Regions from separate parts of the Mycobacterium shigaense genome, predicted to be linked through region 1. Evidence: riboswitches for the same ligand, from Rfam matches in the RefSeq annotation. Region 1 holds a riboswitch; each other region holds the start of a gene.

The links. Region 1 has a riboswitch for magnesium ahead of MSG_RS01170 (hypothetical protein). Riboswitches for the same ligand answer to the same signal wherever they lie in the genome.
Region 2: it holds a riboswitch for magnesium, as region 1 does, so the genes downstream of both, MSG_RS10930 (Rv1535 family protein) here and MSG_RS01170 (hypothetical protein) in region 1, are expected to answer to the same signal.
Region 3: it holds a riboswitch for magnesium, as region 1 does, so the genes downstream of both, MSG_RS19030 (PPE family protein) here and MSG_RS01170 (hypothetical protein) in region 1, are expected to answer to the same signal.

What each region holds. Positions count from the first base shown of each region.
Region 1 is NZ_AP018164.1:241,859-252,329, forward strand. It holds gene MSG_RS01155 (aldehyde dehydrogenase family protein) at 1-1,173, shown strand, start outside; gene MSG_RS01160 (acyltransferase family protein) at 1,413-3,416, shown strand; gene MSG_RS01165 (O-methyltransferase) at 3,420-4,079, opposite strand; M-box (ykoK) riboswitch at 4,214-4,387, shown strand; gene MSG_RS01170 (hypothetical protein) at 4,616-4,831, shown strand; gene MSG_RS01175 (NRAMP family divalent metal transporter) at 4,938-6,683, shown strand; gene MSG_RS01180 (NADP-dependent oxidoreductase) at 6,663-7,625, opposite strand; gene MSG_RS01185 (hypothetical protein) at 7,719-8,324, shown strand; gene car (carboxylic acid reductase) at 8,334-10,471, opposite strand, start outside.
Region 2 is NZ_AP018164.1:2,332,269-2,342,739, reverse strand. It holds gene ileS (isoleucine--tRNA ligase) at 1-1,743, opposite strand, end outside; gene MSG_RS10930 (Rv1535 family protein) at 2,065-2,304, opposite strand; M-box (ykoK) riboswitch at 2,589-2,758, opposite strand; gene MSG_RS10925 (nitronate monooxygenase) at 2,886-4,004, opposite strand; gene MSG_RS10920 (carboxymuconolactone decarboxylase family protein) at 4,081-4,674, opposite strand; gene MSG_RS10915 (AMP-binding protein) at 4,735-6,468, opposite strand; gene pks2 (sulfolipid-1 biosynthesis phthioceranic/hydroxyphthioceranic acid synthase) at 6,781-10,471, shown strand, end outside.
Region 3 is NZ_AP018164.1:4,091,733-4,102,203, reverse strand. It holds gene MSG_RS19055 (condensation domain-containing protein) at 1-837, shown strand, start outside; gene MSG_RS19050 (MMPL/RND family transporter) at 916-3,891, shown strand; gene MSG_RS19045 (PE-PPE domain-containing protein) at 3,897-4,973, opposite strand; gene MSG_RS19040 (GAP family protein) at 5,025-5,687, opposite strand; gene MSG_RS19035 (YeiH family protein) at 5,759-6,886, opposite strand; gene MSG_RS19030 (PPE family protein) at 7,080-8,198, opposite strand; M-box (ykoK) riboswitch at 8,545-8,718, opposite strand; gene cysC (adenylyl-sulfate kinase) at 8,783-10,471, opposite strand, start outside.

The DNA of each region.
Region 1 (10,471 bases):
GCGATCACCGAGGAAATGGGCGCGCCGCCCTCGCTGGCCGCGGGGCCGCAGGTCTTTCTCGGGATCGGGCACCTGACGACGGCCATCGACGCCCTGAAGAACTTCCCGTTCTCCGAGCAGCGCGGGGAGACGCTGATCGCCAAGGAGCCGATCGGTGTCTGCGGTCTGATCACGCCGTGGAACTGGCCGATCAACCAGGTTGCGGTCAAGGTCTACCCGGCGCTGGCGACCGGCTGCACCGTCGTCCTGAAACCGTCTGAGGTGGCGCCGTATTCGCCGTATCTCTTCGCCGAGGTGCTCGATGCGGCGGGCGTGCCCGCCGGGGTGTTCAACCTGGTCAACGGTGACGGCGCGGGCGTGGGCGTGGCCCTGGCGACCCATCCCGACATCGACATGGTGTCGTTCACCGGCTCCACGCGCGCCGGCATCGAGGTGGCCAAGCTTGCCGCCCCGACGGTCAAGCGGGTGACCCAGGAGCTCGGTGGCAAGAGCCCCAACATCGTCCTGGACGACAGTGGCTTCACCGAGAGCGTGACCGCCGGCGTGGCCAACATGATGCCCAACTCAGGGCAGAGCTGTAATGCGCCGTCGCGGATGCTGGTTCCGAATTCGCGGATGGACGAGGCGATTACCATCGCGCGTGCGGTGGCAGAGGAGGTCCGGGTGGGTAAGGCCGACGACAAGACGGCGATCGGCCCGGTGGCGTCCAAGACGCAGTTCGACAAGGTTCAGGGCCTGATCCAGAAGGGCATCGACGAGGGCGCGACCGTCGTGGTGGGGGGCCCGGGCCGGCCGGCGGGGCTGGTGCAGGGTTACTACGTAAAGCCGACCGTCTTCGCGCATGTCACCAACGACATGACGATCGCGCGCGAGGAGATCTTCGGGCCGGTGCTGTGTATCCTCGGCTACGACGACCTGGACCAGGCCGTCGAGATCGCCAACGACACCGAATACGGCCTCGCCGGGTACGTTTCGGGAGCCGACCTGGACAAGGCCCGCGAGGTGGCCCGCAAGATCCGCGCGGGCTGGGTGACGATCAACCACGCCTTCGACATGAACGCGCCGTTCGGCGGCTACAAGCGCAGCGGCAACGGCCGCGAATGGAGCGCGTTCGCCTTCGAGGAGTACCTGGAAGTGAAGAGCACCCTGGGCTACGCACCCAGCAGCGCCTGAAGCTCGAGCCGAAATCCGCACGCATCGCAGCGGAAAACCGTTGCGTGTCCTCCACTGAATCACGCCCGCCCGCCTCTAGGCTGGCTTGCTGAAATCAAGAGGAGGGGCAGCGACGTATCGGCAGCAACTATGGCGCCGTGCGACACGACGGGCAGGGCGCTCGAACAGCGGGCACTGAACCGGGCGGGGCGCATCCCGCACCGGCCTCTTCTGCTCGGCAGCGCGGCTGGGTCGACCCGGTGCGCCGCGCCGGCCGGCTCGCGATCTGGGACAAGCCCGAGCGCCCCGGTGGCATCCCCGCGCTCGACGGGCTGCGCGCACTAGCCGTCGCCCTGGTGCTCGCCGACCACGGCGGCATCGCCGGCATGAGCGGTGGGTTCCTCGGCGTCGACGTGTTCTTCGTCCTGTCCGGATTCCTCATCACCTCGCTGCTGCTCGACGAGCTGGGCCGCAGCGGCCGTATCAGCCTGACCGGGTTCTGGATTCGCCGCGCCCGCCGCTTGTTGCCGGCGCTGGTGCTCATGGTGCTCGCCGTGGGCGCGGCCCGTGAACTGCTGCCGGCGCAGTCGCTCAACGGGTTACGCGACGATGCGCTCGCCGCGTTTCTGTGGGTGGCGAACTGGCGGTTCGTCGCGCAGCACACCGACTACTTCACGCAGGGCGCCCCGCCGTCGCCGCTGCAGCACGCCTGGTCGCTCGGGGTCGAGGAGCAGTACTATTTCGTCTGGCCAATGCTGCTGATCGGCGTGACCCTGCTGCTTGCGTGGCGCGCCAAGCGCTACTTCCAGCGGGCCACCGTGGGCGACGTTCGATTCGCCATCTTCCTGATCGCCACGGTAGGCGCGTTGGCGTCCGCGGCCGCCGCCATCGTCTTCGTCTCCGACCGCACGCGGGACCGGATCTATTTCGGCACCGACACCCGCGTGCAGGCGTTGCTGGTCGGCTCGGCGGCGGCGGCCCTGCTGGTGCGGGACTGGCCGTCGCTCAACCGCGGCTGGTGCTTGATCCGCAGCCGCTGGGGACGGCGGCTCGCCCGCGCGCTGCCGATCGTCGGACTGGCCGGCCTGGCCGCGGCGACGCACTGGGCGACGGGCAGCGCCGGCGACTTCCGGCACGGCCTGCTGATCGAGGTTGCGATCGCGGCCGTCCTCGTCGTCGCGCCGGTCGCCCTCGAGCAGCGCGGCCTGGTGGCCCGCGCGCTGGCCCTGCCTCCGCTGGTGTGGCTTGGGGCCATCTCCTACGGCATCTACCTATGGCACTGGCCAATCTTCCTGGCGCTCAATGGCGAACTCACCCGGTGGAGCGGGCTGCCGCTGTTCGCGGCCCGATGCGGGGCCACCCTGGTGGTGTCCGCGGCCTCGTACTGGCTGATCGAGCAACCCATCCGGCGCTGGCGACCCGCCCGGGTGGCGTTGCTGCCGCTGGCAGCTGCAACGGTGGCCTCGGCCGCTGCGGTGACGTTGCTGGTCATCCCGGTGGGCACCGGCACCGGCCTGCATGAGGCCGGCCTGCCGCCCGGGATATCGGCGGTCGCGGCGGTCTCCCCGGCGCAGCCGGGCGGCAGCCGCCCGGTCGGGCCGCGGGATCCCAACCGGCCGTTCACGGTTTCGGTGTTCGGTGATTCGATCGGCTGGACCTGGATGCACTACCTGCCGCCCACACCGGGATTCGCGTTCCTCGACCACACGGTGATCGGCTGCAGCCTGGTGCGCGGAACTCCGTACCGCTACCTCGGCCAGACCCTCGAGCAAAGATCGGAGTGCGACGGCTGGCCGATCAGATGGGCGGCCCAGGTCAGCCAGGACCAGCCGGACGTCGCGCTGCTGGTCATCGGCCGCTGGGAAACCGTCGATCGGGTCAACGAGGGGCAGTGGACGCACATCGGCGATCCCACGTTCGACGCCTACCTCAACGGCGAGCTGCAGCGAGCCCTGAACATCGTGAGCGCCAACGGTGTTCGCGTGGTGGTGGCCAGTGTGCCCTACAGCCGCGGCGGCGAGAAGCCGGACGGCCGCCTGTATCCGGAGGACCAGCCGGACCGAGTCAATCAGTGGAACACCATGCTGCGCAACACCGTTGCGCAACACCCGGGCGTGCAGATCCTGGACCTCAACAAAAAGCTATGCCCCGACGGTGTCTACACCGCCAAGGTCGACGGCATCAAGGTGCGCAGCGACGGCGTCCATCTGACCCCCGAGGGGGTGCGATGGCTGACGCCGTGGCTCGAGGAGTCGCTGCGTTAGGCGTCAATCCCCGGTGCGGCAGCTGATTTCCATGCTGTCGGCGTCGCGGACGAGGAAATTGAAGCTCACGTAGCCGCTATCCTGGTTGCGCACTCGATCCAGATACGGCGCCATGTCAGCCGAGCTGGCGTTGTCCGCGATGACCAACGCGCCGGTGGACAGGCGGGGCTCCAACAGCTCGATCACGGGCAGGTACAAATCCTTCCAACCGTCCAGCAGCACGAAATCAATTGCGCCGTCAACGCTTTCCAGCGTGGTCAGCGCGTCGCCTTCCAGGATGGTGATCACGTCGTCCAGGCCCGTCTCGGCGAACGTCTTCTTCGCCGCCGCGATCTTGGTCTCACTGAGCTCGGTGGTGACCACCCGCCCGGAGCCGTTGTCGCGCACCCCGGCCGCCAGATGCAGGGCGGAGATACCGAAGGACATGCCGAATTCGACGATGGTGGCGGGGCGGGTGGCCCGCACCAGCGAGTACAGCAGCCGGCCGGCGTCCGGCGTCACCGGGATGTAGAAGTCGCTCATCGCCTCGGCGCGCTCCCGCGTGGTCATCGGGCGATTGAAATCACGGCCCCGCTCGTGCAACTGCGACATCTGCTCTTTCGATGCGGTGTACATCCGGTCCAGCACGGTCGCGACGCGGGGGTCTTGCAAGGTAGTCGACATATTTTCGAGGATAGGCCCCGCAAACTAAGGCACGCTCAGTGGCCGAACTGGTGAGGGTGAGCCCGATCACGCCGACGTAACGGGAGCGGTAAGCCGTTTGACGTGCGGCGGGTCGCGGTGCGAACATGGTTGGGCAAGCACCTCGGTAGGTGAGGCGTCTGCATGGATACAGGCCACTGACCCCGAACGTCGAGAGACGCCCCGGGTCAGGACAGCTCTTCCCGGACCGAAGGGTCGAGCCCAAGTGGCTTCTGGAATTACTCCAGATACGCCGTGCAGTGCCAAAGCTCCGACGAGAGGGGTGCGAGCGGTGGCATTTCCGCTGCTCCTCCGCGCCTCTTCTCAGACAGGTGAGGTAGCGACACCCGCGTGTGTCCCGGCCGCGAGGAGGTGAGGACGAGATGAGTCCCGGCGATAGTCCCTATCCGAAATCTGTCTTATCCCGATCCGGTCGCGGCATTCCTTCTGGCACCTGAACTTTCGCGGGTACGCCGCGGGGTGACGCGAGCCGATCGGATCTCCGAGAGGGAAAGATCATGGCTTTTGTTGTCACACATCACGTTTCCGGCATGAACGGGTTGCGCGGAAGGTCGATGCTGCGTGCGGGCCGACTGCTGTTGGGGAAGTTGTGCGCACGGACCGCGCTGACTCCGCAAGAGCGGGCCAACCTGTATGTATCGCGGATGCCGATTGCGGTGGTCACCGCATCGCTTGGTGGACATTCGCCCGATGCCGTCGATCACCGTCGGTAGTTCGTTTGCACTCAGCGGCGCGCGGCGACGCGACGCGCGCCGCTGAGTGCCCGCCGGAACAACACCGTCCGCAGCCACCCGTCAACTCGAGTTAGTGAGAACCCAAATGACTTCATTGCTACCTGGAAGCACTCCCCACGAGGCGGTGGGGCAGGCCGTCTTGGACCCGGCGCACACCGGCGATATCGTCGGCGCGTTCGGCCGCATCCGCCGCGACGGCGACGGCGCCTTCACCGGCCGCCTTCGGCGACTACGGACGCTGCTGGTCATCACCGGCCCGGGGTTGATCGTGATGGTCGGCGACAACGACGCGGGCGGTGTCGCGACCTACACACAAGCCGGGCAGAACTACGGCATGGCGTTGCTGTGGACGTTGGCGCTGCTGATCCCGGTCCTTTACGTGAACCAGGAGATGGTGTTGCGCTTGGGTGCGGTCAGCCGGGTCGGCCACGCGCGCCTCATCTTCGAGCGCTTCGGCAAGTTCTGGGGCGCCTTCAGCCTCGCTGACCTGTTGATCGTCAACGCGTTGACGATTGTCACCGAATTCATCGGTGTCGCAATGTCACTCGGATTCCTGGGTTGCCCCAAAGTTGTTGCGGTCCCGGCCGCCGCCGTGCTGCTGTTCGCTGTTGTCGCGGGCGGATCGTTTCGGCGCTGGGAAGCTTTGATGTTCCTGCTGATCGCGGTGAACGTGCTGTTCATCCCGATGGTCCTGCTGGTCCACCCCTCCCTGACGGGAACCGCCGCCGGTCTGGTACCGCAGTTCCCGGGCGGGATGAATTCCACCGTGTTGTTGTTGACCGTCGCGATCGTGGGCACCACGGTGGCGCCGTGGCAGTTGTTCTTCCAGCAGTCCAACGTCGTCGACAAGCGCATCACGGCTCGTTGGATTCCCTACGGGAGAGCCGATTTGGTCATCGGGATTATTGTTGTCACGGTGGGTGCGACGGCCCTGATGGCGGTGAGCGCCTTCGGGTTGGCCGGCACCGCTGATGCCGGCAACTTCACCGATGCCGGTGCGGTGGCGACCGGGCTGTCCCACCACCTCGGCAGCACGGTGGGTGTCTTGTTCGCCGTCATCTTGCTGGACGCATCGTTGATCGGGGCCAATGCCGTCGGACTGGCGACCACATATGCCATCGGCGACGCGATGGGCAAGCGGCACTCGCTGCACTGGAAGGTCACCGAGGCCCCGCTGTTCTACGGTGGATACGCGGTGATTCTCGCCGTCTCGGCTGGTGTCGCTTTCAGCCCGGACCACATTCTGGGGCTGGTGACTCAAGGTGTGCAGGCACTGGCCGGGGTCTTGCTGCCGTCGGCGACGGTCTTTCTGGTGCTGCTCTGCAACGACCGCGCCATCCTGGGACCGTGGGTAAACACGTTGCGACAGAACATCGTTGCTTGGATAATCGTGTGGTCTTTGGTGCTGTTGTCGCTGGCGCTGACGGCTACGACGCTCTTCAGCAACCTGTCCACCGCCGTCATCGAAGCAGGGTTCGCGGCTGGCGCCGCACTCGGAATCGTCGGCGGCGCTGCCGCCATCGTGGCGGCTCGGCGCTACAACGACCGATGCGAGGCACGCGTCGTGGCAGCAGAACTCGGCGGAGGGCTGAACCCCAAGGACGTCGATGAGATCGACGACGTCCCGTCGCTCACGCGTGCCGAACGCCGGGCGGTCCTCCGGCAGGACCGCAACACGTGGCAGACACCCAACCTGGCGACCCTGGAACGGCCGACGATGTCGCCGATTCGCCGGGCGGGTCTGTTGACACTGCGTGGCTATCTGGTCCTGGCCGTCGTATTCGTCGTGATCAAGGTCGTCGAGGTTGCCTTAGCCGTGCACGCTGGATGATCCTGACCCGTTGGGCAGCAGGACGATTTTGCCGTGCGTGTGCCGCTTTTCGAGCTCCTCGAAGGCGTCGGCAACCCGGTCCAGCGGATAGGTCGCCGCGATGTCGAACTCGAGGGCACCGGAAGCGATCAGCTCGGCGATCTCGGCGAGCACTTCCCGCGTCGACGCATCGGTGCTGCCCTCCGTCTTGGCGCCGACCTCGGCCGCCTTCGCGAACGAGATGATGGTGTCGATCCGCTGCGGTGCTACACCGAGGTCGACGGCCACCTGGATGTAGTCGGGGCCGAACAGGTCGATGAACGCATCGATTCCGTTCGGCGCGGCCGCCCGCAGCCGGTCGGCCAGCCCGTCCCCGTAGGGGATCGGCGTGACGCTGCGCGCTCGCAGCCAGTCGGCGTTGCCCGGCCCGGCGATGCCCAGCACCCGCGCCTGGCGCAGGGTCAGCAGTTGCACTACCAGGCTGCCGACGCCGCCGGCGGCAGCCGACACGGCGACCGTCTCGCCGGGCCGGGGGTCGACCGCGCGGACGGCGGCGTAAGCCGTCGCGCCGACGACATACAGCGAACCCGCCGCTGCCCAACTCAATTGGGCAGGTTTGCGGATCAATTGCTGCACCGGGACGACGGCGTGGGTGGCATGGCTGGACCGCTGGAAACTGAACCCCAGCACCTCGTCGCCGACCGCGAAATCCCCGACCCCGGGTCCCACCGCCGTGACGACGCCGGCCAAGTCGCTGCCTTCGCCCGACGGGAACGTGGCGGGGAACAAATCGTGCAGCGCGCCCGAGCGGATGGCGGCCTCGCCGGGGTTGATCGCGGCGGCGCGCACCTCGACGACCACCTCGTCGGCTCCGGGGCGCGGCATGTCGATGTCGGCCACATACAACACGTTCCGATCGCCGTACCGGTCGAACCGCACCGCGCGTGCCGTTGCCGTGGCCATCTCGATCTCCCTATCCCTCGAATCCAACCCGTTGCCGGCTACACCGGGCGCGTATCTTCGTATCCGCTGGCCTTTTCCACGGAAGGAATGCCCATGCACAGTGCCCAAAAACCCGTCGCCGGCCGGGCGGTCGTCGCCATTGTGATGGCTGCAGCGGCTGCCGCCGGCTGCGCCAACAGCGGCAAAGCCCCGTCGTCGACCCCCGCCCCGCTTCCCGGCCCGGGCGCGATGACCGGCCCGTCACCCGCACAGGCCACCGACTACAGCGGGTTGCTGATCAAGCCGAACGACCTGGGTGCGGATTTCGTCGCGGCGCAGCCGCCGGTGCTCAACCCGAACAACACCTCCGGTGTTTCGCAGTTCTTCATCAACGCCGACAAGAGCCGCCGGGTCGGCGACAGCATCCAGATCGTCGCCGATCCCGCCACGGCGGTGGTCGGCGTCGACAACACCAAGACGAACTATGGGGGCAAGGTCAGCGGCGCCTGGCAACCGGTCGACGTCGGCTCGAACGGGGTCATCATTTCGGGTGTGTCGCCGGATAATTCCCAATCGATGACGGTGTTGCTGTTCACCGAGGGCAGGGCGTTGGTCGACCTGGAATTCGATGGGGCTCCCGATGATCCGATCGACCCCGCCGTGGCGACGGATATCGGCCGCAAACAAGACGCCGCGATCAAGAGCGGATTGCACAGCTAGCCTGGGAGTTCAGATCAGGCCCAGCAGCCGCAGATCCGCGACGTACTTGTCGATCAATGCCGCCGAGAGGTTTGGAATATCTTTGTCCGCACCAATTTTGGCTTCCCGCACCGCCGCCCGGAACGCATCCGTGGGAGCCGGCGCGCCACGCAGCGGTCGCTCCGGCCTGCGGTAGGCGTTGAGCAAGGGCAGCACCGACAGCTGACGCTGCTTCTCCGGTAGGGCCCGTAGCGCGGTCTCGAAGCGCGCGAGCCATTCGTCATGGTCGTCGATACGCCGGATGTCGTGACCGGCCTCGATCAGCCAATCCACGAACACATCCAGTGAGATGCCGTCGTCGTGCGGATTCATCACGTCGAATGACCGGTAGCTCGCCGTCGTCTCGACGCAGGTGGCCGTCTGCTCGCCGAGTGTGGTGACCGATTCGGCGACGAACTCCGCTGGCAGACCGTCGAAATGCGCGATCGCGCGGTGGCCCTGGGCGTCGGTCTGGTAGAACGAGAACGGCGCGATGCCCGTCGCCAGCAGGCTGATGATCAAGCGGGTGAACATGTCCGGCACGTTCAACTGCCCCGCGTAGCGGCTGTGGGCAAGGATCAGGTCGGACCTGAACACCGCGACCGGCAGGCCGCACAGGTCGTTCGCCTCGCGCAGCAGCACCTCGCCGGCCCACTTGCTGTTGCCGTACCCGTTGGCATAACTGTCGTCGATGGGCCGGACCGGGCTGATCGCGCGGATGTCGCCGTCCTCGGTGAACCTGGCCGGATCGACCGACATGGCCACCGAGACCGTCGACAAGTAGGTGATCGGCTTGATGCGCGTGGTGATGGCCAGCCGGATCAGCTCGGCGGTGCCGACGACGTTGGGGCCGAACAACTGGTCGTAGGGCAAGACGTGGTTGACCAGGGCCGCGGGATGGACGATGAGGTCCACCCGCTGCGCCAGTTTATCCCAGACTGCTTGATCCAGACCAAGATTCGGCTCACCGATATCGCCGACGATGATCTCCAGGTGTGCGGCAGCCAGATCGCGGAACTGCTCCAGTAGTTGCGGATCCCCGCTGTCGAAGACGCCCTCGAGCCGGCGCGCGGCGGCGTCCGGGTCGGCGCCGCGCACGATCGTGACGAGCTTGCCCCCGCTCTCGGCCAGCCGCTGCAGCCACTCGAGCGCCAAGAACCGCCCCAGATAGCCGTTGGCGCCGGTCAACAAAACCGTGTGTGGTGTGCCGGTCACCCGCGGCAGGTTGGGGGACTCGGCCAAGGTTTTGGCGTCGATGAACTTGTCCAGCGTCAGGTCGGCCGCGCGAACCTGTGTCGCGCCGCGCCCGTGCACGGTGGCGAAGGTGGGCCGCTTGGATCCCGAGCGGCGTTCAGCCTCAACGTAATCAGCGATCTGTCGCAGGCTCGACGCCGGGCTGATGATCTGACCGACCGGCACCTCCACGTCGAAGAGGTCGTAGAGCAGGTTGGAGTAGGTCAGCGCAGACAACGAGTCCCCGCCGAGTTCGAGGAACTGCGCATCCGGTTGCGGCGGACCGCCGGGCAGGCCCAGCAGCGATTGGGCGGCGCGCGTGAGCGTGTCGATCACCGGACGGTCGGCGGCGCCGTCGCGCAGCGCGCGCAGGTCGGCCGAGCGGCTGGCCGACAGCTCGGCGTAGCGTGCCTCGAGCTGCTCGCCGTAGTGCTCCTTGAGCTTGGGCCGCAACAGCTTTCCCACGCTCGACAGCAGCCCGTTTTCCTCGCTGAACGGCTCGTCCTCCACGAGGAAGTCGGCGGGTATCTCGTACGATTGCAGCTCAGCCTGATTGGCCGTCTGGCGCAGCGATTCGCTGAGCACCGCTCTGAGTGCATCGCCGGCGAACTTGTTCCGCGCCTCGTCGGTCGGGACCACGACGGCCAACAAGTAAGGGCGCTCGCTATTGCCGTACAGGAAGATCTGCCGGACCAGGGCGGCGGTGGAGAACACGGCTTCCAGCCGCGCGACGGCGACGAATTCGCCCTGCGCCAGCTTCAACACGTTGTTGCGCCGGTCGACGTACTTGACGTGGTCGGGCCCGAGCTCGGCCATCACGTCGCCGGTGCGGTAGTAGCCGTCGTCGTCGAACGCGGCCGCGGTGACGTCGGGGCGTTTGAAATACCCGGGGAAAG
Region 2 (10,471 bases), 2.1 Mb from region 1:
GTGCGTGTCGAACCAGTCGGAGTTCTCGAACGGGTAATGCACCTGGGCATAAGGCATGGACCCCGAGTCGAACCACACGTCGAGCACGTCGGGGATGCGTCGCATCGTGGTGCGCCCGGTCGGGTCGTCGGGATTGGGCCGGGTGAGCTCGTCGATGTAGGGCCGGTGCAGATTGGTGGGCCGCACCCCGAAGTCGCGTTCCAGCTCGTCGAGGCTGCCGTAGACGTCGAGGCGCGGGTAGGCTGGATCGTCGGACTTCCACACCGGAATTGGCGTGCCCCAGTAGCGGTTTCGTGAGATCGACCAGTCGCGGGCGCCCTGCAGCCACTTGCCGAACTGGCCGTCCTTGACGTGTTCGGGATACCAGGTGATCTGCTGGTTGAGCTCCACCATGCGGTCCCGGAAGTCGGTGACCGCGACAAACCACGACGAAACCGCCCGGTAGATCAGCGGATTGCGGCACCGCCAACAATGCGGATAGGGGTGTTCGTAGGTTTCGTGACGGATCAGCACCGGCTTGTTGACGGCGGCCGGGCCGCTGCCGTTCTTCAGGTCGCGGATGATCTGCGGGTTGGCGTCAAAGACGTGCTGGCCCCGGTAATCCGGGACAGTCGCATCGAACCGGCCCCTGGAGTCGACCGGGGTCACCGGCACGATGCCCACTTTGTCGGTGGTGGCCATGTCGTCCTCACCATAGGCGGGCGCCATGTGCACGATCCCGGTGCCGTCGTCGATGGTGACGAAGTCGCCGGGCAGCACCTGAAAAGCCTTGGCCGTGTCCATGAAATACGGGAATGGCGGCAGGTAGCGCGTGCCGAGCAGCTGGGTGCCGGTATAGGTACCGAGCACCTCGGGCTCCTCACCTAGCTCCCGGGCGTAGGTTCTCAGCCGCGCCTCGGCGAGCACGAACCGCCGATCCTCCGCCTTGACCTGAACGTAGGTGACATCGGGGTGCACGGCGACGGCCAGGTTGGACGGCAGGGTCCACGGTGTGGTCGTCCACACCAACAGATAGGCGCCGGCCAGCTCGCCGCCGGCCACCTGGAAGCCGACGGTGACCGCCGGATCCTGGCGGCTCTGATAGACGTCGTCGTCCATCCGCAATTCGTGGTTGGACAGCGGTGTTTCGTCGCGCCAGCAATACGGCAGTACCCGGTAACCCTCGTAGGCCAGGCCCTTGTCCCACAGCTGCTTGAACGCCCAGATCACCGACTCCATGTAGGGCAGATCGAGCGTCTTGTAGTCGTTGCCGAAGTCGACCCAGCGGGCCTGGCGGGTGACGTACGCCTGCCACTCGTCGGTGTAGCGCAACACCGATTCGCGGCATGCGTCATTGAACGCGGCAATCCCCATGTCGTCGATCTGCGACTTGTCGTTGATGCCCAACTGCCGTTCGACCTCGAGTTCGGCGGGCAGCCCGTGCGTGTCCCAGCCGAAGCGGCGCTCGACCTTGTACCCGCGCATCGTGCGGTACCGCGGGACAATGTCTTTCACGTAGCCGGTCAGCAGATGCCCGTAATGCGGCAGCCCGTTGGCGAACGGCGGCCCGTCGTAGAAGACGTACTCGGCGGCGCCGGCGCGGCGCGCGATGCTGGCCCGGAAGGTGTCGTCGCCGGCCCAGTAATCGAGGACATCGAGTTCCAGGGCCGGGAAATCGGGTGACCCACCCGCGAGCTTGGGATAAGCCCTGGCGTCGGCTTCGCCAGTGATCGAGTCGGTCACGGTGCGCGTCGTCTCCTGCATGCCTACGGTCAGGCCGGGGACGACGACGCGCTACCTGCGCGAGCACCGCGGTACCACCCCGCTTGCCGCGCTCCCGCGCGGCCGCTCGATGTGGCTGTGACGGGCCTACCCGTTCGGGTCTACTTGGCCACCCCGATGGCGGAGCGGGCTGTTCTTCCGAAGGCTCCCCGGTGATGGCCGGATCGGTGCCGTTAGGGAGATTCTACGTAAGCGCCGCAAATCAATCGCGAGGGGCTCCAAGGGGTTACCCGATCGCAAACCGGGCCTGCGGTCGGATAACCCCTCGGAGCCATCGGCTGGGATCCATCCATGGTCGGTCGACTAGGCCCGAACGTCGATGAAACCGACGCGCCACAGGGCCGCGTACACGTGCCGGACCGGGATGCTCAACAGCCGGGCCGCGCCGTCCACCAGCGGGTCACCGGCGCCGAAGTGCAGGGCCTGGACAGCAGGGGCCACCTTCTTGGGCGCCGGGGCCGCAACCGGGGACGTGTCGCGCACCAGCCGCAGGTTGCGGGCGGGGGCTACGGCCACTACTTCGTCGAAGAGTACTGCGGTCATGATCGTCTCCTAACGGAACTGCAAACGGGTTCTGACTGGACTGACGTGTCCCGTCCCGTAACGGTTCCGACTCGAGAACGCCTGAGCGGCAAGTCGATTCGCGTGGAGTCAGTTAGCGCAAGGCGTCGTGCCGGAGGTCGGATTGGGACGGAAGATCGCCCGGATATCCATCCGGACTGCCACTGGAACTCATTCGTCCCTCACCTCCTCGACGGCTCGACGCGTGCGGTTGCCCGCATCTTCTGTGCGCACCGAAAGGAGTCCTGACCCGACGACGTCGGAGATCAGCACCCCTCTCGTCAGAGTTTTGGCACCACACGACGTGTCCGATTGCTCGGAAGCCACCTGGGCTCAACCCTTAAGCCGGGAGGAGCTGTCCTGACCCGGGGCGTCTTTCGACGTTCGGGGTCAGTGGCCTGTATTCGTGTGGACGCCTCGCCTAACGAGGTGCTTGGCCAAGCATGCACGACGAGCGCAACGAGGTCAATGTGACACGCGCTGTATCGGAAGAATTTTATGGATTCGCTACGTCGCGCACAGCCAACGGCCAGCTTTAGCGCCGCTGAGCTGTGCAAATGCCGCTAACCGACCAGTCCCTGCAGCCGCCCGACCGTGTCGATGAACTCCTCGACCATCTCCAGCACCACCGACCGCGTGGGCCGGACCCGGTCGAGCGAGCCGACCACCTGGCCGACGAAATAGGTCGCCAACTCGCGGGCCTGCGACCCCGGATGGGTGGCCGCCTGGTTGATGCGCACCTGCGGCTCGGTGACCAGCGCCGTCTGCAGCGGCATGCCGAGCGGGCGGGGGTTTTCCGGCCGTTCCCACTCCTCGGTCCAGGCCGTGCGCAACATTCGCGCCGGCTTGCCGGTCATCGAGCGCGACCGCACCGTGTCCGAGGACGTGGCGGCCAGGAACTTCTCCTTGACCACGGGGACCGTCTCGGCTTCTTCGGTGGTCAGCCAGACCGACCCGCACCACACGCCCTCGGCGCCCAGGGCCAGGGCGGCCGCGATCTGACGGCCGCGGGCGATACCGCCCGCCGCCACCACCGGCACGGGCGCGACCGCGTCGACGACCTCGGGCACCAGCACCATGGTCGCCACCTCGCCGGTGTGACCGCCCGCCTCGGTGCCCTGCGCGACGATCAAGTCGACGCCGGCCGCGGCGTGCCGGCGCGCATGCTCGGTGGTACCGGCCAGCGCCGCGACCACGACGTCCTTGTCGTGCGCGCGCTGAACAAGATCCGCGGGCGGCGGCCCAAGCGCACTGGCGATCAGCCGAATGTCATGTGCGAAGGCCACTTCCAGCAGGGGCTCATACCCCTTGGGCGAAATGTTGAGGCCGCCCCGTGACCGCGGCGGATCGACCGCCGGCGCCACGCCGTACCGCGCGAGGAGGTCGTCGACGAACGCCCGGTGTTCGGCAGGCAGCAGGTCCGCGGCCTGCTTCGCGTCGATGCCGCCCTGCTCGGCGCCGACGTATTTGGGGGGCAACAGCAGGTCGACGCCGTAGGGCTTGCCGCCGGTGTGTTCCTCGATCCAGGTCAGCTCGTTGTGCAGCCGCTCGGGGCTGTGCGCGACGGCCCCGAGGATTCCGAGGCCGCCGGCGTTGGTGACGGCGGCGACGACATCGCGGCAGTGACTGAATGCGCAGATCGGGAACTCAACGCCGAGCATCTCGGCGACTCTGGTTCGCATTTCACGACGCTAAGAACCGCCGGTTGATATGTCAATGAGTCCACACGTACCGGCGCCGATATCGTTGCCGCAGAGCCTATTCCGCGACGCCGATCCGCGATGGCGACTGGGGCGACCGGCCGTCCGGCGGCCAGCTGGTGACGCCTTCTTCCAACGGCACCCGGAGGCTTTCCAGGACGGACGCGACCATTCGCCAGGCACCGATCGCGGTGACGAGTTCGATGAGAACCTTTGCGTCGCTGTGCAATTCACGCTCGCACGCCGCCCAGCTCGCTGCGCTCACCGCGCCGTCGCGGACCACGTCGTCGGCGGCGGCCAGCACCGCCCGCTCGGCGGGACCGAATCCGTCGTAGTGCTGCCAGTCGCGCACCCCCAGCAGATCTTCGGCTGTCACCCCGAGTCGGGAGGCCACCCGCCAATGCTGCGTCCATTCGTAATCACACGCGGTGAGCCAGCCGATCCGCATGATCACCAGCTCGCGCAGCCGCGCGTCGAGCGCACCGTGCCACAGCATGGTGGCGAGCAGGTCGTTGACGGCGCGCGCGAGCTGCGGATGGTTCAGCAACACCTGGAAGATGCTGAGCTCGGCCATGTAGTCGGGCACGGCCGCCTCGTCGGCGGCTGCCTGGGCCTCGCCGAGCGGCAATCCGGGCACTCGGGCTGTGGTCATCGTTCGAGCGTAGCCAGCACCACGCCCAAAGGCCCGCGACGCGGAACCCGCGCTGGGCGTCTAAGCGTCCAGGCGCGCGAACTGCCCGTGGCGGTACTGCTCGACGCACGCCGCCCGGCGCACCTTGCCGCTCGTGGTGATCGGGATCGAGCCGGGCGAGACCAGCACCAGGTCGGCGACGCCGAGGCCGTGCGAATTGGAGATCGCGGAGGTGACGTCGCGCTTGACGTCGGCCAGCTGGTCGGCCGCCTCCTCGGACTGACCGCGGTCCCTGACCTCGATGATGGCGACGAGCTGCTCGGTGCCTTCGTCCGACACCGCGATCGCCGCGCACCGTCCCCGCGTGATCTCCTGGATCGTCGCCTCGATGTCGTCGGGCGAGTGGTTGCGCCCGTAGACGATCAGCAGGTCCTTGATGCGGCCGATGATGAACATCTCGCCGTCGGAGAAGAAGCCGCGGTCCCCCGTCCGCAGCCAGCCCTCTTCGGGCAGGCCGTCGGCGGGATTGACAAGCCGGGCGCGGAACGTGTGCTCGGTCTCGTCGGGTTTGTTCCAGTAGCCCAGGGCGACGTTCTCGCCGTGTATCCAGATTTCTCCGGCCGTGCCCGCGGGGCACTCGACGCGGGTTTCGGGATCGACGATGCTGATCATCGGTGAACTGACGACTCCGTACGCGACCAGCGGTGTGCCGGTTCCCGGGGCGCAGCGCTCGGCAACGCCGGCGGACAGCTTCTCGGTTTCGAAGTCGACGATTTCGGGCGGCGCGGCCGGCGTGCGGGTCTGCACGTACACCGTTCCTTCGGCGAGCCCGTACGACGGGCGGATCGCCTTGTCCGGGAAATTGAAGCGCGCGAACCGGTCGTTGAACCGCTTCAAGGTCGCGGGGTGCACCCGCTCGCTGCCGCTGAGGATGACCAGCACTTCGCCGAGGTCCTTCCCGGCCAGATCGTCGTTCGAGGTTTTCCGCGCCGCCAATTCGAATGCGAAGTTCGGCGCAGCCGAGAACGGATGGGAATTGTTCGCCAGCATCTGAATCCAGCGCGCCGGCCGCGCCAGGAACGACACCGGACTGGTCAGCACCGTGCGAAATCCGCCCAGCACCGGTGCGCACACCCCGAGAACCAACCCCATGTCGTGGTAGAACGGCAACCACGAGGTGATGGTCATGTCCGGCGGGGAAACTCCGCCCATCTCCACGAAGTAGTCGGCCATGATCTGCTCGAAATTGGCCACCAGATTCCGGTGCGAGATCATCACACCGGCCGGCGACCGCGTGGATCCCGATGTGTATTGCAAATACGCAGTGCCGGAACGGCTTTCGCTCCGGAAGGAGCCCATCGGGCCGTCCAGGTCCAGCTGGTCGACCTCGAGGACCGATGAGACCGATTCGCTGGAATCGAACTTGACGTACTCGGACACGATGCCCGCGACCGGGGACGTGGTGAGCACGACCGACGGCGAAGAGTCGCGCAGCACGGAACTGACCCGCTCGTCGCTGACGCCACCCAGCGGCACCGCGAGCGGAACCGCGATCTGCCCCGCCTCCAGCGCGCCGAGGAACGCGACGATGTAGTCGAGGCCCTGCGGTGCCAAGATCACCGCGCGGTCGCCCGGAGACCCGGCCTCGTTCAATGCCTTGGCCATGTTGACGGTGCGCCGGTACAGCTGCCCCCAGGTGAGCGTCTCCTCTACCCCTTCCCAATCCTGGTCGTAGTCGATGAACGTGAACGCCTTGTCGTTGGGCTGCAGACTGGCGCGTTCGCGCAGCACACCTGTAACAGAAGTCTCAATCACGGGGCTCAGGTTACCGTGGGTAACGACGCCGCACGGTCAAAAAGCACCAGTTGCGCGGCAGCGTAAGATCCGGCTGCCCGGGAAATAAGGGCAGTTCGTACTAAGGTTGTCCTCACCCGATGGTGCTTAAGCGGTGTGGGTAACTGTTCCGAGAGAACCGGCCCCCAAACAGGCCAGATCGCCTACAGTACGAACTCGATGGAGGACAGCGCTTGACCAGACGTGGGCATCGCGGGGGGCCGAGAGGATGCCAGGACTTGCGTCAACGCAGCAGAAACAAGGCTTACTCAGCCGTTCCAATGAGGAGGCGGAATGGATTCGTTCGGGGCGACCGATGATGGGGTGGACCCTTCAGGTCCAGCACGCGTGAACACGCCCGCCGCGAGCGTCACACCCGTAACTCCCGTTGCCGTGATCGGCATCGGGTGCCGGCTCCCCGGTGGTATCGATTCACCGGAACGGCTGTGGGATGCGTTGCTGCGCGGCGAGGACCTGGTCACCGAGGTTCCGGCCGACCGCTGGGACGTCGACGACTATTACGACCCCGAGCCCGGTGTCCCGGGCCGGTCCGTGTCCAAGTGGGGCTCGTTCCTCGACGACGTCTACGGCTTTGACCTCGAGTTCTTCGGGGTCGGCGAGCGCGAAGCCACCGAGATGGACCCCCAACACCGCATCGTGATGGAAACCTCGTGGGAGGCCATGGAGCACGCCGGCCTCACCAAGGAGGCCATCGCCGACACCCTGACCGGCGTATTCCTCGGGTTGACGCACGCCGACTACCAGTTGCTGGCCGCCGATGCGCACGCCGTCGAGGGGCCCTACGGCTTCACCGGGAACAACTTCAGCCTGGCCTCGGGCCGCGTCTCCTACGCTCTCGGCGTGCACGGTCCCGCCCTGACGGTGGACACCGCCTGCTCCTCCGGCCTGACCGCGATTCACCTGGCCTGCCGCAGCCTGCACGAGGGCGAAAGCGATCTGGCCCTGGCCGGTGGCGCCTCGGCCACGCTGGATCCCCGCAAATCGGCCGCCGGTTCGGCCCAAGGCATGTTGTCCCCCACCGGGAAATGCCACGCCTTCGACGTCGAGGCCGACGGCTTCGTCTCCGGCGAGGGCTCCGTCATGTTGCTGCTCAAGCGACTGTCCGACGCGCAGCGCGACGGCGACCGCATCCTCGCGGTCATCCGCGGATCGGCCGCCAACCAGGACGGTCACACGGTCAACATCGCCACCCCGTCTGAGAAGGCGCAGACCGACGTCTACCGCGCGGCGCTGGCCGCCGCCGGCGTCGACCCCGCCACGGTGGGGATGGTCGAGGCGCACGGGACCGGCACTCCGATCGGCGACCCGATCGAATACGCCAGCCTGGCCAACGTCTACGCCGTCGACGGGCCCTGCGCGCTGGCGACCGTAAAGACCAACTTCGGTCACGCCCAGTCCGCCTCCGGCGCACTGGGTGTGGTGAAGACAGTGCTGGCCCTCCAGCACGGTGTGGTTCCGCAGAATCTGCACTTCAACAAGCTGCCCGAGCAGATGGCCAAGATCAAGACGAATCTCTTTGTGCCGCAAGAGAACACGCCTTGGCCCATCAACGGCGGCCACCTGCGACGCGCGGCCGTGTCGTCGTACGGGCTCTCGGGAACCAATGTCCACATCGTCATGGAAGAGGCCCCACCGGCCACCACTACCATCGACGCCTCGGGCGAATCTCCGGCCGCCGCGCCATACGTCGTCCCGGTGTCGTCGACCTCGGCCGACGAATTGCGCCGCACCGCCGGCCGGTTGGCCGACTGGGTGCAGACGCACGAAGAGGTGACGCTGGCGGACCTCGGCTACACGCTGGCGCGCCGACGGGTGCACCGCCCGGTGCGGACCGCCGTCGTTGCCAACGACGCGACGGAACTCGTTACGGCCCTGCGCGAGGTCGCCGACGGCGACGCCCCCTACGAGGCCGCCGTCGGCCGCGACGACCGCGGGCCGGTGTGGTTGTTCTCCGGACAGGGTTCGCAGTGGTCTCAGATGGGTGCCGAGCTGCTGGCCAGCGAGCCGGTTTTCGCCGCCACAGTCGCGCAGCTCGAGCCGCTGATCGCCCGGGAATCCGGATTCTCGGTGACCAATGCGATGTCGGCCCCGCAGGTCGTGACCGGCATCGACCGCGTCCAGCCGACGATCTTCACCATGCAGGTCGCCTTGGCCGCCACGATGAAGGCCTACGGGGTACGCCCGGGCGCCGTGATCGGACACTCCCTCGGCGAGGCCGCGGCAGCCGTTGTCGCAGGCGCACTTTCGCTGGAGGACGGGGCGCGGCTGATCTGCCGCCGCTCGCGGCTGATGTCCCGCATCTCCGGCGCGGGGGCCATGGCGTCGGTGGAACTGCCTGCGCAGCAGGTGCTTTCGGAGCTGATGGCGCGCGGCGTCAGCGACGTCGTGGTGGCGGTGGTCGCCTCGCCGCAGTCCACCGTGATCGGCGGTGCCACCGACACGGTCCGCGAGCTGGTCGCGGCGTGGGAGGGGCGCGACATCATGGCCCGCGAGGTCGCCGTCGACGTTGCCTCGCACTCCCCCCAGGTCGACCCGATCCTCGACGACCTCACCGAGGCGCTCGCCGAGATCAAGCCGAGCAAACCCGAGATCCCGTTCTACTCGGCGACGCTGTTCGACCCGCGCGAGCCTGTCGTGTGCAACGCCCAGTATTGGGTGGACAACTTGCGCAACATGGTGCGGTTCTCCGCGGCGGTGCAGGCCGCCCTGGAGGACGGCTTCCGGGTCTTCGCCGAGCTGTCGCCGCACCCGCTGCTCGTCTACCCCTTTGAGCAGACGGCGCGCAATCTCGACATCCCGGCGGTCGGCCTCGCCGGCATGCGCCGCGAGCAGGAGCTGCCACACGGCTTGCGTGACTTCCTGATTGCTCTGCACAGTGCGGGTGCCGCGATCGATTTCTCCGCGCTGTACCCGACGGGACACCTGGTCGATGCGCCGCTGCCCACCTGGACGCACCGGGACCTGCGGTTGAGCCCCGACGATCAGGAGAAGAGCTCGGCACGCGGCGGTTCGACCATTTCGGTTCACCCGCTGCTGGGCCCGCACGTGCGCCTGCAGGAGGAGCCCGAGCGCCACGTGTGGCAGGCCGACGTCGGCACCGCCGCGCAGCCCTGGCTGGAAGACCACCAGATCCGCAATGTGGCCGTGCTTCCGGGCGCGGCATACTGCGAAATGGCCTTGGCCGCGGCGCATAACGTGCTCGGCGCGGGTTCCGAGGTACGCGACCTGCGCTTCGAGCAGGCACTGCTGCTCGACGAGGAGACCCTCGTCGGCGCCTCGGCGTCGGTAGCACAACCCGATGTCCTCAACTTCGTGGTGGAGACGAATCAGGGCGGCGAGCAGTCGCGTCAGGCGGCCGGCGTCCTGCACGTGGCGACCGACGAGCAGCCTGCTGCCTACGACATCGCCGCGCTACTGGCCGCGCACCCGCGCGAAGAGGACGGCGAAGAGGTGCGCAAGGGGCTGGACGCCCGCGGCGTGCAGTACGGCCCGGCGTTTCAAGGACTCGGCGCCCTGCACCTTGTCGAAGCCGAGGACGACACCGGCCACACCGTGTTCGCGGAGGTGGAACTCCCCAGCCAGATTCGTACGCAGCAAAGCGCTTACGGTGTGCACCCGGCGCTGCTGGACGCCGCCTTCCAGTCGGTTGGTGCGCACGCGGAGGTTCGGGCACTGGGCGAGGATGCACTGGCGCTGCCGCTGAGCGTGCGGCGGCTGCGTTCCTACGTCCCGGCTCGCAACGCCCAGTACTGCTACTCGCGGATCACCCACGTGGACGCCTCCGGAATCGAGTCGGACCTCGAGATTCTCGATGAGCAAGGGAACGTCCTGCTCGGTGTGCAGGGACTGCGATTCGGTACCGGCGTCTCGGCGGCCGGCCGCGAAGAGCGGGTGCTCGCCGAGCGATTGCTGACCATCGAGTGGCGGCACCGCGAAGTGCCTGAGGTGGACCAGGCCGAGGCCG
Region 3 (10,471 bases), 1.4 Mb from region 1:
GGCGGGGGAGCGCCCCTCGAGCTGCCGCCGGCGGGCAGTTACGACGAATTCTGTCTCCGGCAGCGCGGTTTCACCGACGAGCTGACCGCGGAGTCCCCGCAGGTTCGTGCCTGGACACAGTTCGCCGAGAGCAACGGCGGCAGTCTGCCCGAATTCGCACTGCCGCTCGGCGACGCCTCGCTGCCCAGCCAGGCCGACATCGTCACGGTGACAATGCTGGACGAGCCGCAGACCGCTCAATTCGAGTCGCTCTGCCGGGATGCCGGTGCGCGGTTCATCGGCGGAGTGCTGGCCTGCTGCGGCCTGGCTGAGCACGAATTGACCGGGGCGAGCACCTATTACGGGCTCACACCCCGCGACACCCGCAAGACGGCGGCCGATGCGCTCACGCAGGGGTGGTTTACCGGCCTGATCCCGGTCACCGTCCCGATCGCCGACTCCTCGTTCGAGGAGGCCGCGCGCGCCGCGCAGCAATCCTTCGACGCCGACGTGCATTTGGCCGAGGTGCCCTATGAGCGGGTGGTGGAGTTGGCCCCGACGGTACACAAGCCGCGGCCCAACTTCCCGGTGATCAACTTCCTCGACGCGGGCACGGCCCCGCTGTCGGCGCTGCTGACCGCCGAACTCGACGGGCTCAACATCGGCGTCTACAGCGACGGTCGCTACTCGTATCAGATGTCGATCTACGTGATCCGGGTGGAGCAGGAGACCGCCGTGACGGTGATGTTCCCGGACAATCCCGAGGCCCGGGAATCGGTGGCGCGCTATCTGGAGGCGTTGAAGTCCGTCTTCGTACGGGTCGCCGAGGGCGGGCACTGGCGGCGGCATGTGGCCTGACGGAACGCATCGCGGACGGCCGGGGGTGCAGCGATCTTCGGTCGGCTAGGCGAGTTGGTGGCGCGGCGCCCGTGGATCGTGATCGGGTGCTGGCTGGTGCTGGCCCTGCTGCTGCCCAGCACGGTGCCCTCGCTGACCCAGATGTCGCAGCGACACCCCGTCGCGTTGCTGCCGGCCGACGCGGCGTCGGTCGTGGCGGCGAAAAAGATCACCAAGGCATTCGGCGAAGCCGGGTCGGAAAACGTGCTGATTGTTCTGCTGACCAATCAGGACGGGGCCAAGGGCTTGGGCCCGGCCGACGAAGGCGCGTATCGGGGCTTGGTGGATCGCCTGCGCCGTGACACCAAAGACGTCGTGATGCTGCAGGACTTCCTCAGCGCCCCGCCGCTGCGTGACCTGCTGGTCAGCAAGGACAACAAGGCGTGGATCCTGCCCGTGGGCTTGGCCGGCGAGCTGGGTACCCCCGAGTCCTACCGGGCCTACAACGACGTCGTCGGCCTGGTGAACGACACACTGAAGCACGGCGGATCCGGCCTGCGGGCCGACATGACCGGGCCCGCCGGCACCGTCGCGGATTTGACCGACGCGGGGGCGCGCGACCGGGTGTCGATCGAACTGGCGATCATGGTGTTGCTGGTGGTGATCCTGGCTGTCATCTACCGCCGCCCGGTCACCATGCTGCTGCCCCTGGTCACTATCGGGTCGGCCCTGGTGATCGCGCAGGCGTTGGTTTCCGGTGTCTCCGCGCTGACCGGGATGGCGGTGTCGAACCAGACGATCGTGTTGTTGTCCGCGATGATCGCCGGCGCCGGAACGGATTACGCGGTCTTCTTCCTCGGCCGATATCACGACTACGTCCGCCTCGGCGAGGATTCGGATCGTGCCGTGAAACGGGCGGTGGCCTCCGTCGGCAAGGTGATCGCCGCGTCGGCGGGGACGGTCGGAATCACCTTCCTCGGTATGGGTTTCGCCAAGCTCGGGCTGTTCTCGACCGTCGGCCCGGCACTGGCGATCGCGATCGCCGTCGCATTTCTGGCCGGAGTGACATTGCTGCCGGCCATCGTGACGGCGGCCGGGCCGCGTGGCTGGGTGGCCCCGCGCGGCGAGCAGGGCGCCGCCTTCTGGCGGCGCGCCGGAATACGCATCGTGCGAACGCCCGGGCGATACCTGGTGGTCAGCCTGATCGTCCTGATCGCCCTGGCCACCTGCACGGCCTTCGTTCATTTCAACTACGACGACCGCAAGCAGTTGCCGGCCGCCGCCGGCAGTTCGATCGGTTACGCCGCGCTCGAACACCATTTCCCGGTGAACCAGACGATTCCGGAATACCTGCTCGTCCAATCACCCGACGATCTGCGCAGCCCGCTCGCGCTTGCCGACCTCGAGCAGATGGCGCAGCGCATCAGCCAGATTCCGGGCGTCGCCGTGGTCCGGGGCGTCACCCGTCCCACCGGCCAGCCGCTCGAACTGGCCAGGGCCACCTATCAGGCGGGACAGGTGGGCAAACAGCTGGGCGCCGGGGCCGACCAAATCACCGGCCGCGAAGGCGATCTCAACCGGCTGGCCTCCGGAGCCGGGCTGCTGGCCGACAAGCTCGGCGATGTGCGGAACCAGGTCGGTCAGGCCATCGGGGGCATCACGAGCCTGGTCGACGCGCTGGCGTCGGTCGAGAAGATCTTCGGGGGTTCCAAGACCCTCGGCGAAATCGACACTGCCGCACGGCTCGTCAGCAGCATGCGCGCACTGGGCGACATGCTGCAGATCAACTTCTCGGGAGCCCTGAACAACTTCGAGTGGGTCGACGCCGTCATCGCCGCCCTGGATGCCAGCCTCATCTGCGACGCCAATCCGGTGTGCGGCTCCGCCCGCGCCCAGTTCCACAAGCTGATCACCGCCCGCGACGACGGAACCCTGAACAAGATCTCCGACCTGTTCCGGCAACTGCAGTCGGCGCAGTCCGTTCAGACGCTGGCCGCCACCGTGCGCGGCCTGAGCCGAACGTTGCAGGGCGCTGTCGGTTCGCTGCACAACCTGGGCATGGACAACCCGGGCACGGCTCGATCGAGGATCGCAATGGTGCAACACGGCGCCAACGACCTGGCCAGCGCGGGCCGCCAGGTGGCCGACGGCGTGCAGTTGCTGGTCGACGAGGTCAAGCGGATGGGTGTGGGGCTGGGTCGGGCCTCGGCGTTTCTGATCGACATGGGACAGGACGCGTCGCAGCCGTCGATGGCCGGGTTCAACATCCCCGCTCGCGCACTCGGCACCGAGGACTTCAGAAGGCTTGCGCGGTCCTTCATCTCGCCGGACGGCCATTCGGCGCGCTACTTCATCCAGACCGGCCTCGATCCGTTCAGCACGGCGGCGATGAACCAGGTAAACACCATTCTGGCCACCGCCAAAGGCGCGCAGCCGAACACGTCGTTGTCCAACGCCTCGGTATCGATCTCGGGATATCCGGTCACCCTGCGCGATACCCGGGATTACTACGACCACGACATCCTGCTCATCGTCGTGGTGACCATCACCGTCGTGCTGTTGATCCTCGTCGCGCTGCTGCGCGCGATAGTGGCGCCGCTGTATCTGGTCGGGTCGGTGATCGTGTCCTGCCTGTCGGCGGTCGGGGTCGGTGTGTTGGTGTTCCAGATCATGTTGCGGCAGGAATTGCATTGGAGCGTAGCGGGGTTGGCCTTCGTGGTGCTGGTCGCCGTCGGCGCGGACTACAACATGTTGCTCGCCTCGCGGCTGCGTGACGAGTCCCCGTTCGGTGTGCGCACCGGCGTGATTCGAACCGTGCGTTCCACCGGCGCGGTCATCACCGCGGCGGGCCTGATCTTCGCCGCATCGATGTTCGGGCTGCTGTTCTCCAGCATCGGCGCCGTCGTCCAATCCGGCTTCGTGATCGGGGTGGGCATCCTGGTCGACACGTTCGTGGTGCGCACCATCACCGTGCCCGCTATCGCCGCGCTGGTCGGCCGGGCCGGCTGGTGGCCCAGCCCGCCCACGCGAAAAGCCAAGAAAAAGACTGTGTTCGACGCCGTGGCCGAGACGTAACCGGCTCAGCCGGGTGGCGGCGGGAGGAACCCGCGCAGCTGCGCGAACGCGTTCTCGATCGAATCGCGAGTGCCGGGATCGAGGCTGCCGACGGGGTCCATCCCATGTGCGGGATCCACGTACGTCGGCCGGTTGAGCACATTGTCGTTGCGCGAGTAGCCCGCATCAATCTGGGGCTGCAGGATCGCGTCGATCTGGTTCACCAAGCCGTCGGACCAACCCAGGTAGCGCAGCGGCAGCGTCAGCGGAAGATGGTTCACTGGAATCAGATACGTCGTCGTCGTCGCCCCGCGCGAGTTGACGGTGGTCCTGATGTTCTGCGGGGGCACGGCGTCGGGGCCGGTAAATGCGGCAGGGGTGTGCACGATCGCCGACCCGACGGCCGCGTTGGCGTCGGCCAGCAGATTGTCCGGGCGGTCGGGGAAATCGGCGAGACCGTCGTAGGAGGCGATGACCCGGTTGGTGTCGTATTGGCTGTCCACCGGCCGCGGCATCGTGTAGTCGATGAACGGGACGTAGTCGCCGGGCTTGAAGATGCCGGCCAGGAAGCTGGCCCCGAACGCGTGGGTGCCCATCGGATCACCAATCGTGGTGAACTGCAGCTTGTCTGGCGGTGGCGCGGTCGGATCGTGGGCCAGCCGCACCTGTTCCTGGTCGAGGGCCAGGGTGCCCTGCGACAACCCGACGGCGGCGGCCGGCTCGGTTCCGCGGCGGATGGCCTGATCCAGGCTGTTCGTGGCTTGATCGGCAGCCTGACCGATCGTCACGTTGTCCCGCCGTCCGGGGAACAGCTCCTGCGGCACCCAGCTGAACGGTGCGCCGGCCGGATAGTCGATGAGGTCGCGCTTGGCTTTCGGAAAATATGCGGAGCCCGCGCGATTGGTGTAGTCGTACCAGGGAATACCCGGTGCCCGCGCACCACCAAGCGCGTAAACGGTTTTCGCGTTGGCGTCGTCCCCGACCGGGGACGGCGCGGGGGGCGCCCAGGGCAATCCCGGGTCACTCGATGCGATGCCCGTCCCGAGTCCCCCGGCCGAACCGACCACCAAGGTGGCGAGCGCTCCAGCGATCAGCTGCTTCATCCGCTTCGTGTCCCCCCGAGTTGCTGCCGTCCACAGTACTGCATGCCTGCCCTATCGGCCCGTTACGCCGACGGCGAGTAGCACGCATCCGGCCGTCGCCAGCACGGCGGCGACCTCGAGGCGGCGACGAGACCGAACCCACCTGTGCAACGCGGTCATCGACGCATGCGTCTGCCGGGGCGCCAGCAAGTAGGCGAGCAGGGGGATCTCCACGAGCGCGAACGCCACGACATGGAAGACCACCAGGGCGGAGATCTGGGTCAGGGCGGCCGTCCCGGACGCCACGATGACGGTCAGCGCGGCCAGATAGTCGACGGAGGGCAGGGCCATCCCGAGGCCGGCCACCCCGGCAACCCAAAGCGAACGCCCGGTGAGCAGTCGCCGCATCCGCGGCGAGAGCCGTTCGGTGGCAGGCGTTTCCCCGCCGTTGCCCCGGGTCACGACCTGTGCGGCCAGCACCGCCGCCACCAGCAGTGCCAGCGCACCGATCAGCATCTGCAGTCCCGGCAGGCTGACGTGGGACGAGGTCAGCAGCTTGCGTTGCAGTACGAACAAGACGAGAAGGCCCACGGTCATGCCCATCGCGAAACCGCCGGACAGGAATGCGAGCAGTTGCAGCGTCGGCCTGGGCCGATTGAGCATCAGCACGGTCATGCCGATCCGGAACGGCTCCAGGCTCATCGCGACGGCCATGACCAGGATGGTGATCCACATCGCGGGGCGTCAGGCGTCTATCCGCGTCGGCCGCATTCGCGCCACGTTACCGGGTCGGGGTTGCGACTGCGCTAGGCGCCTGTGCCCCAATGCAATACGCGCGAGGTGAGCAGGACGATGCCCAGCGAGACCGATGCCACGACCGTCAGCCCGATCACAGCAACGACGAGCGGACGCCATCCGGTGCGCGCGATTTGGCGGATGTCGGTGTTGAGGCCGACGCCGGCAAAGGTGAGCAGGAACGCCCACTTCGACACGTTGGCGAGGTTGGCGGTTTGCCCTTTGCTCAGCCAGTGCGCGGTCGCGATCGCCGATACCGCCAAAAAGCCCAGCACGAACTTCGGGAATTTCTGCCAGACGAATGCAGCCTTGGCCTTTGCGCCGGGGGCGATCTCGTCGGCCTGGCCGCGGCCCGCCCAGTACAGGGCGAAGCCGAGTACGACGAATCCGATCAGCGCGTTGCGGGTCGACTTGACCAGCACCGCGATCTTGCCGGCGTGATCGGAGAACAGGTAGCCGGTCGCGGTCGTCTCGGCGGTGTTGTCCACGGCCAGCCCCGCCCACAACCCGAATTCCCGGTCGGTCAGGCCGATGGCGTGCCCCAGCGGCGGCAACACGAACAGGGCCACCGCACCCAGCGCCAGGATCGCCGCGATGGCGTAGCCGACGTCGGAGTTGCGGGCGCGGATCGCGCCCTTGGCGGCCACGATGGCCGACACGCCGCAGATCGACGTGCCGATCGCCAGCAGCGAGCCCAGCTTGCCGGACAACCCGAACGCCCGCGCCACGACGATGATGATCGTTCCCGCGATCACCATGTCCACCAGAATTTGGACCAGGCTCAGGCCGCCGAGCTTGATGATGTCGCCCAGCACGAACCGCGCCCCGAGCACCACGATGCCGACCTTGAGCCAGAACTCGTAGGTCTGCACGCCCGGGCGAAAGATCCGGTGCAGGCCCACGGTGTTGGTGATCAGCAACCCAATCACGATGGCCCACAACACGTATTCGATATCGGGCACACGCCAGTGTTCGTGCTTGGCCAGTGTGTTCCACCAGATCTGGGCGTACTTACCCAGCAGCCCCACCCCGATCAGCAGCAAGATGCCCGGCACGTAGTCCAGCGGTCGGTTGCTGGTGAAGCTCGGCTCGGCCACCGTCTCGTCGGGTTCGAGGGATCCGACATCGGTGGTGCTCATGGATTCACCACGGAATCTTCGGGAGCACGCCGGCCACCGCCAGCGCGGTGATCACCCCGGCGACCAGGGTCGCCCACCAGTCCACCGAGATTGATGCGACTCGGCCACGCCATTCGCTCACGCACGCATAGTGGCGCGCGCTGCATCGCGGACCAAGTGATTAGATCGCGGTGAATCTAGGTGGCGCTGCGCCTTATCCGGTGGACGGCCACCGCGGCACCATCGGCGGGCGGGCAAGAAACCGGTTGTCCGGAAGGACGGCACGTAGTGTCGCGTGCTCGGCCAGGGTGGCCGGCGCAATCCCGGGCATGCCGGATGCGGCTTGCGCCTGCGCGCCGATGGGGCTGGTTGCCAACGCCGGGCTGAGCGGAGCTGCCGGCGGGGCTGTCGCAGCCCAGTCGGACGGCGCCGACAAGTGTCCGATCGATGTCGCCTGTCCCAATCCTGCTGTCACCGAGGTTGCGGGACCGGAGATTTCTTGCGCGCCAGCGCCGTACGACGACGCTAGCGTTGCGAAGCTGTCCAGCGCCCCGTCGCCTACGATGCTGCTGGCGCCGTTGGTCCCGAGCGTGGATGCCGTGACGATCTGGGACGGATTGAGGGCTCCGGTCGACGTCAGCGTGTTCCAGAAGTTGGCGTTGGGATCCAGGATCGACGACGAGTTTGAGGAGGTGGCAGCGGCGGGAGACGAAAGATTCTGCAGGGTCGAGGTAATCGACGGTGCGGCTTGCGACAATGTCGCCTGCGTTTCGGTCGTCGCCGACGAGCTGGCGGCCTGAGTAACCGCGGCGACCTGTTCGTTCTGACCGCCGGAGTTGGTCGTTTGTGGTGCCGTGCTGAACGACGGCACCTTGGTGGCCGCGGCCGACTGCCCGGCGTAGCCGTACATGGCGGCAGCGTCCTGCGCCCACATTTCTCCGTAGTGGGCTTCGGTGGCCGCGATTGCTGACGCGTTCTGCCCGAATGTGTTCGACGCGACCAGCGACGCCAGCGCGGTGCGGTTGATCGCGATCGCCGCGGGGGGCACCGTCATTGCGAACGCTGTCTCGAAGGCCGAGGCGGCGGCCGTTGCCTGTTCCGCGGTCTGCTCTGCCTGCATCGCAGTCATATTCATCCACACCACATATGGCGCGGCTGCATCCGCCATGGCAAGCGACGCGGCACCACGCCAGCTTTGGCTGGTCAGGACGGAGACTGCTGACCCGTAAGGGGCCGCGTGGGAGCGCAATTCGGCTGCCAATTCGGTCCAGGCGGCTGCGGCGCGCAGCATCGATGCCGATCCCGGGCCGGCATGCATCTTGCCGGAGTTGATTTCCGAGGGGGGCCATAGTCGAGCAACATGGTCATTGCGACCGCTCCATTCTCACTGTCGTTTTGGGCCGTGTCGTGGCAGTTGTCATCGGGCTTCTCCTTGCGTCAAGCGGAATGAACCCGCGTCGGGGCGCGCGAATCCGCGCGCGTCAACGACGCGTGCTCGATAACGAAGCGGCAGTGGGCGATTCAGATGGTGGAAACGGCGAGGTGCCGAAGCGTTGCTACGGCCGATCTGGGAGGGCGACTAGCACCTGGACTGGACGTCGCTTTCACCTCCTCATGGCCATGGCGCGCGGCGCTAGTGTTGCACAAAGGAGTGATACTGCCCGACAAGCCAATTGGGCGTGGCACCCCTCTCGTCAGAGCTTTGGCACTGCACGGCGTATCCGGGCTTTTGCTCGGAAGCCACTTGGGCTCAACCCTTGTGCCGGGAAGAGCTGTCCTGACCCGTGGCGTCTTTCGACGTTCAAGGTCAGTGGCCTGTATCCATGCAGACGCCTCACCTAGCGAGGTGCATACGCGGCAATGCTGGCACCGATGCCGCGGATTCGTCAACCGCACACCGGATTCGAAACCTGTTGGTTACGTTGGTCGCGGGCTGCGCTCGTTGAGCAGATCGATGACCCGCGCGACCAGCTCGTCGATGTCGGCGTCGGTGGTGTCGATGACCAGGTCGGCGGCCTCCGGCGGCTCGTACGGCGCATCCACGCCGGTGAGGCCCTTGAGCTCGCCCCTGCGCGCCCGCGCGTACAGACCCTTGGGGTCGCGCCGCTCGCACTCGGCCAGCGAGGTCGCGACATGGACCTCGATGAACGGCAGTTTGGCGGCATCGTTCAGCGTGCGGGCGGTCTCACGGTCGGACTTCAGCGGCGACACCAGCGAGGCCAGGGCGACCACGCCGGCGTCGGCCAGCAGCCGCGTCAAATGGCCGACGCGCCGGATGTTTTCGGTGCGATCGCCGGGGGAGAAGCCCAGATCGTCGGACAGGCCGTGGCGCAGGTTGTCGCCGTCCAGCAGGTAGGCCACCCGCCCCGATTCGACGAGCGCGCGCTCGACGGCCACCGCGACCGTCGACTTGCCAGAGGCGGGCAGGCCGGTGAACCAGATGGTCGCGCCGGCCTGGGTGGTGGCGCGCCACCGGTGGTTTCGGTCCAGCGCCGAGGGATGCCAGCGGATGTCGGTGCGGGAATGGGTGCCGGGCTTGATCTCCCGGGCTTCGATGATGGTCCCGGCGCCGACGGTGTCGTTGGTGGTCTCGTCGATCAGGATGAACGCACCGCTGTCCCGGTTGTCGCTGTAAGGGTCGGCGATTACGACGGAGCTGGTGCGCAGCGTGACGGTGCCGATGTCGTTGAGCGTCAACTCGACCGGCTGGTCCAGCTCGTCGAGGGTCTCGGGATCCAGTCGTGAGTGCAGCTCCTGCACGGTGGCGCGCACCGTCTTCGATGTCTGCTTGAGCGCCACCCGGTCGCCGGCCCGCAGCGGGGAGTCGACGAACCAGCACACCGTCGCATCCAGCTCACGGGCCAGCACCGGCGCGTCCGCGTCTTCCGCACCGCTGACCAGTACGTCGCCGCGGCCCACGTCGATGTCATCGGCCAGTTCGATCGAAACAGAAAGCGGCGCAACGCCTGTCGTGCGCTTGTCGTCGAGGGTGTCCAGCGCGGTGACGGTCGAGCGGGTGTCGGCGGGCAACGAGACCACCGGGTCGCCCACCGACAGCGTTCCGGCGGCCAGTCGCCCGGTGTAGCGCCGGCGCACGTCGGCAGTGGGCCGCGACACCCACTGGATGGGCAGGCGCAGCCGCGACGGCTCGGCGTTCGGCGCCGCGAGTTCGACGCTCTCCAGGTATTCCAGCAGGGTGGGGCCGCTGTACCAGGGCGTGCGATCGGAGCGGTGCACGACGTTGTCGCCGTGCTTGGCCGCGATGGGGATCACCGTGATGTCCACCTCGCCCAGGCGCGCCGCGAGCTGGCGTAACTCCTCTTCCACCTTGGCGAAGCCGCCCTGATCGAAGTCGATGAGGTCGATTTTATTCACGGTGGCGACAAAGTGCTTGATGCCCAACAGTTTCGCGATCCGGGCGTGCCGCCGGGTCTGGCGCAGCACCCCGGCCCGCGCGTCGACGAGCAGGATGGCCACGTGGGCGTTGGAGGCGCCGGTGAACATGTTGCGGGTGTAGCGCTCGTGGCCCGGGGTGTCGGCCAGGATGTAGCTGCGGGTGGTGGTGGAAAAGAAGCGGTAGGCGACGTCGATCGTGATGCCCTGCTC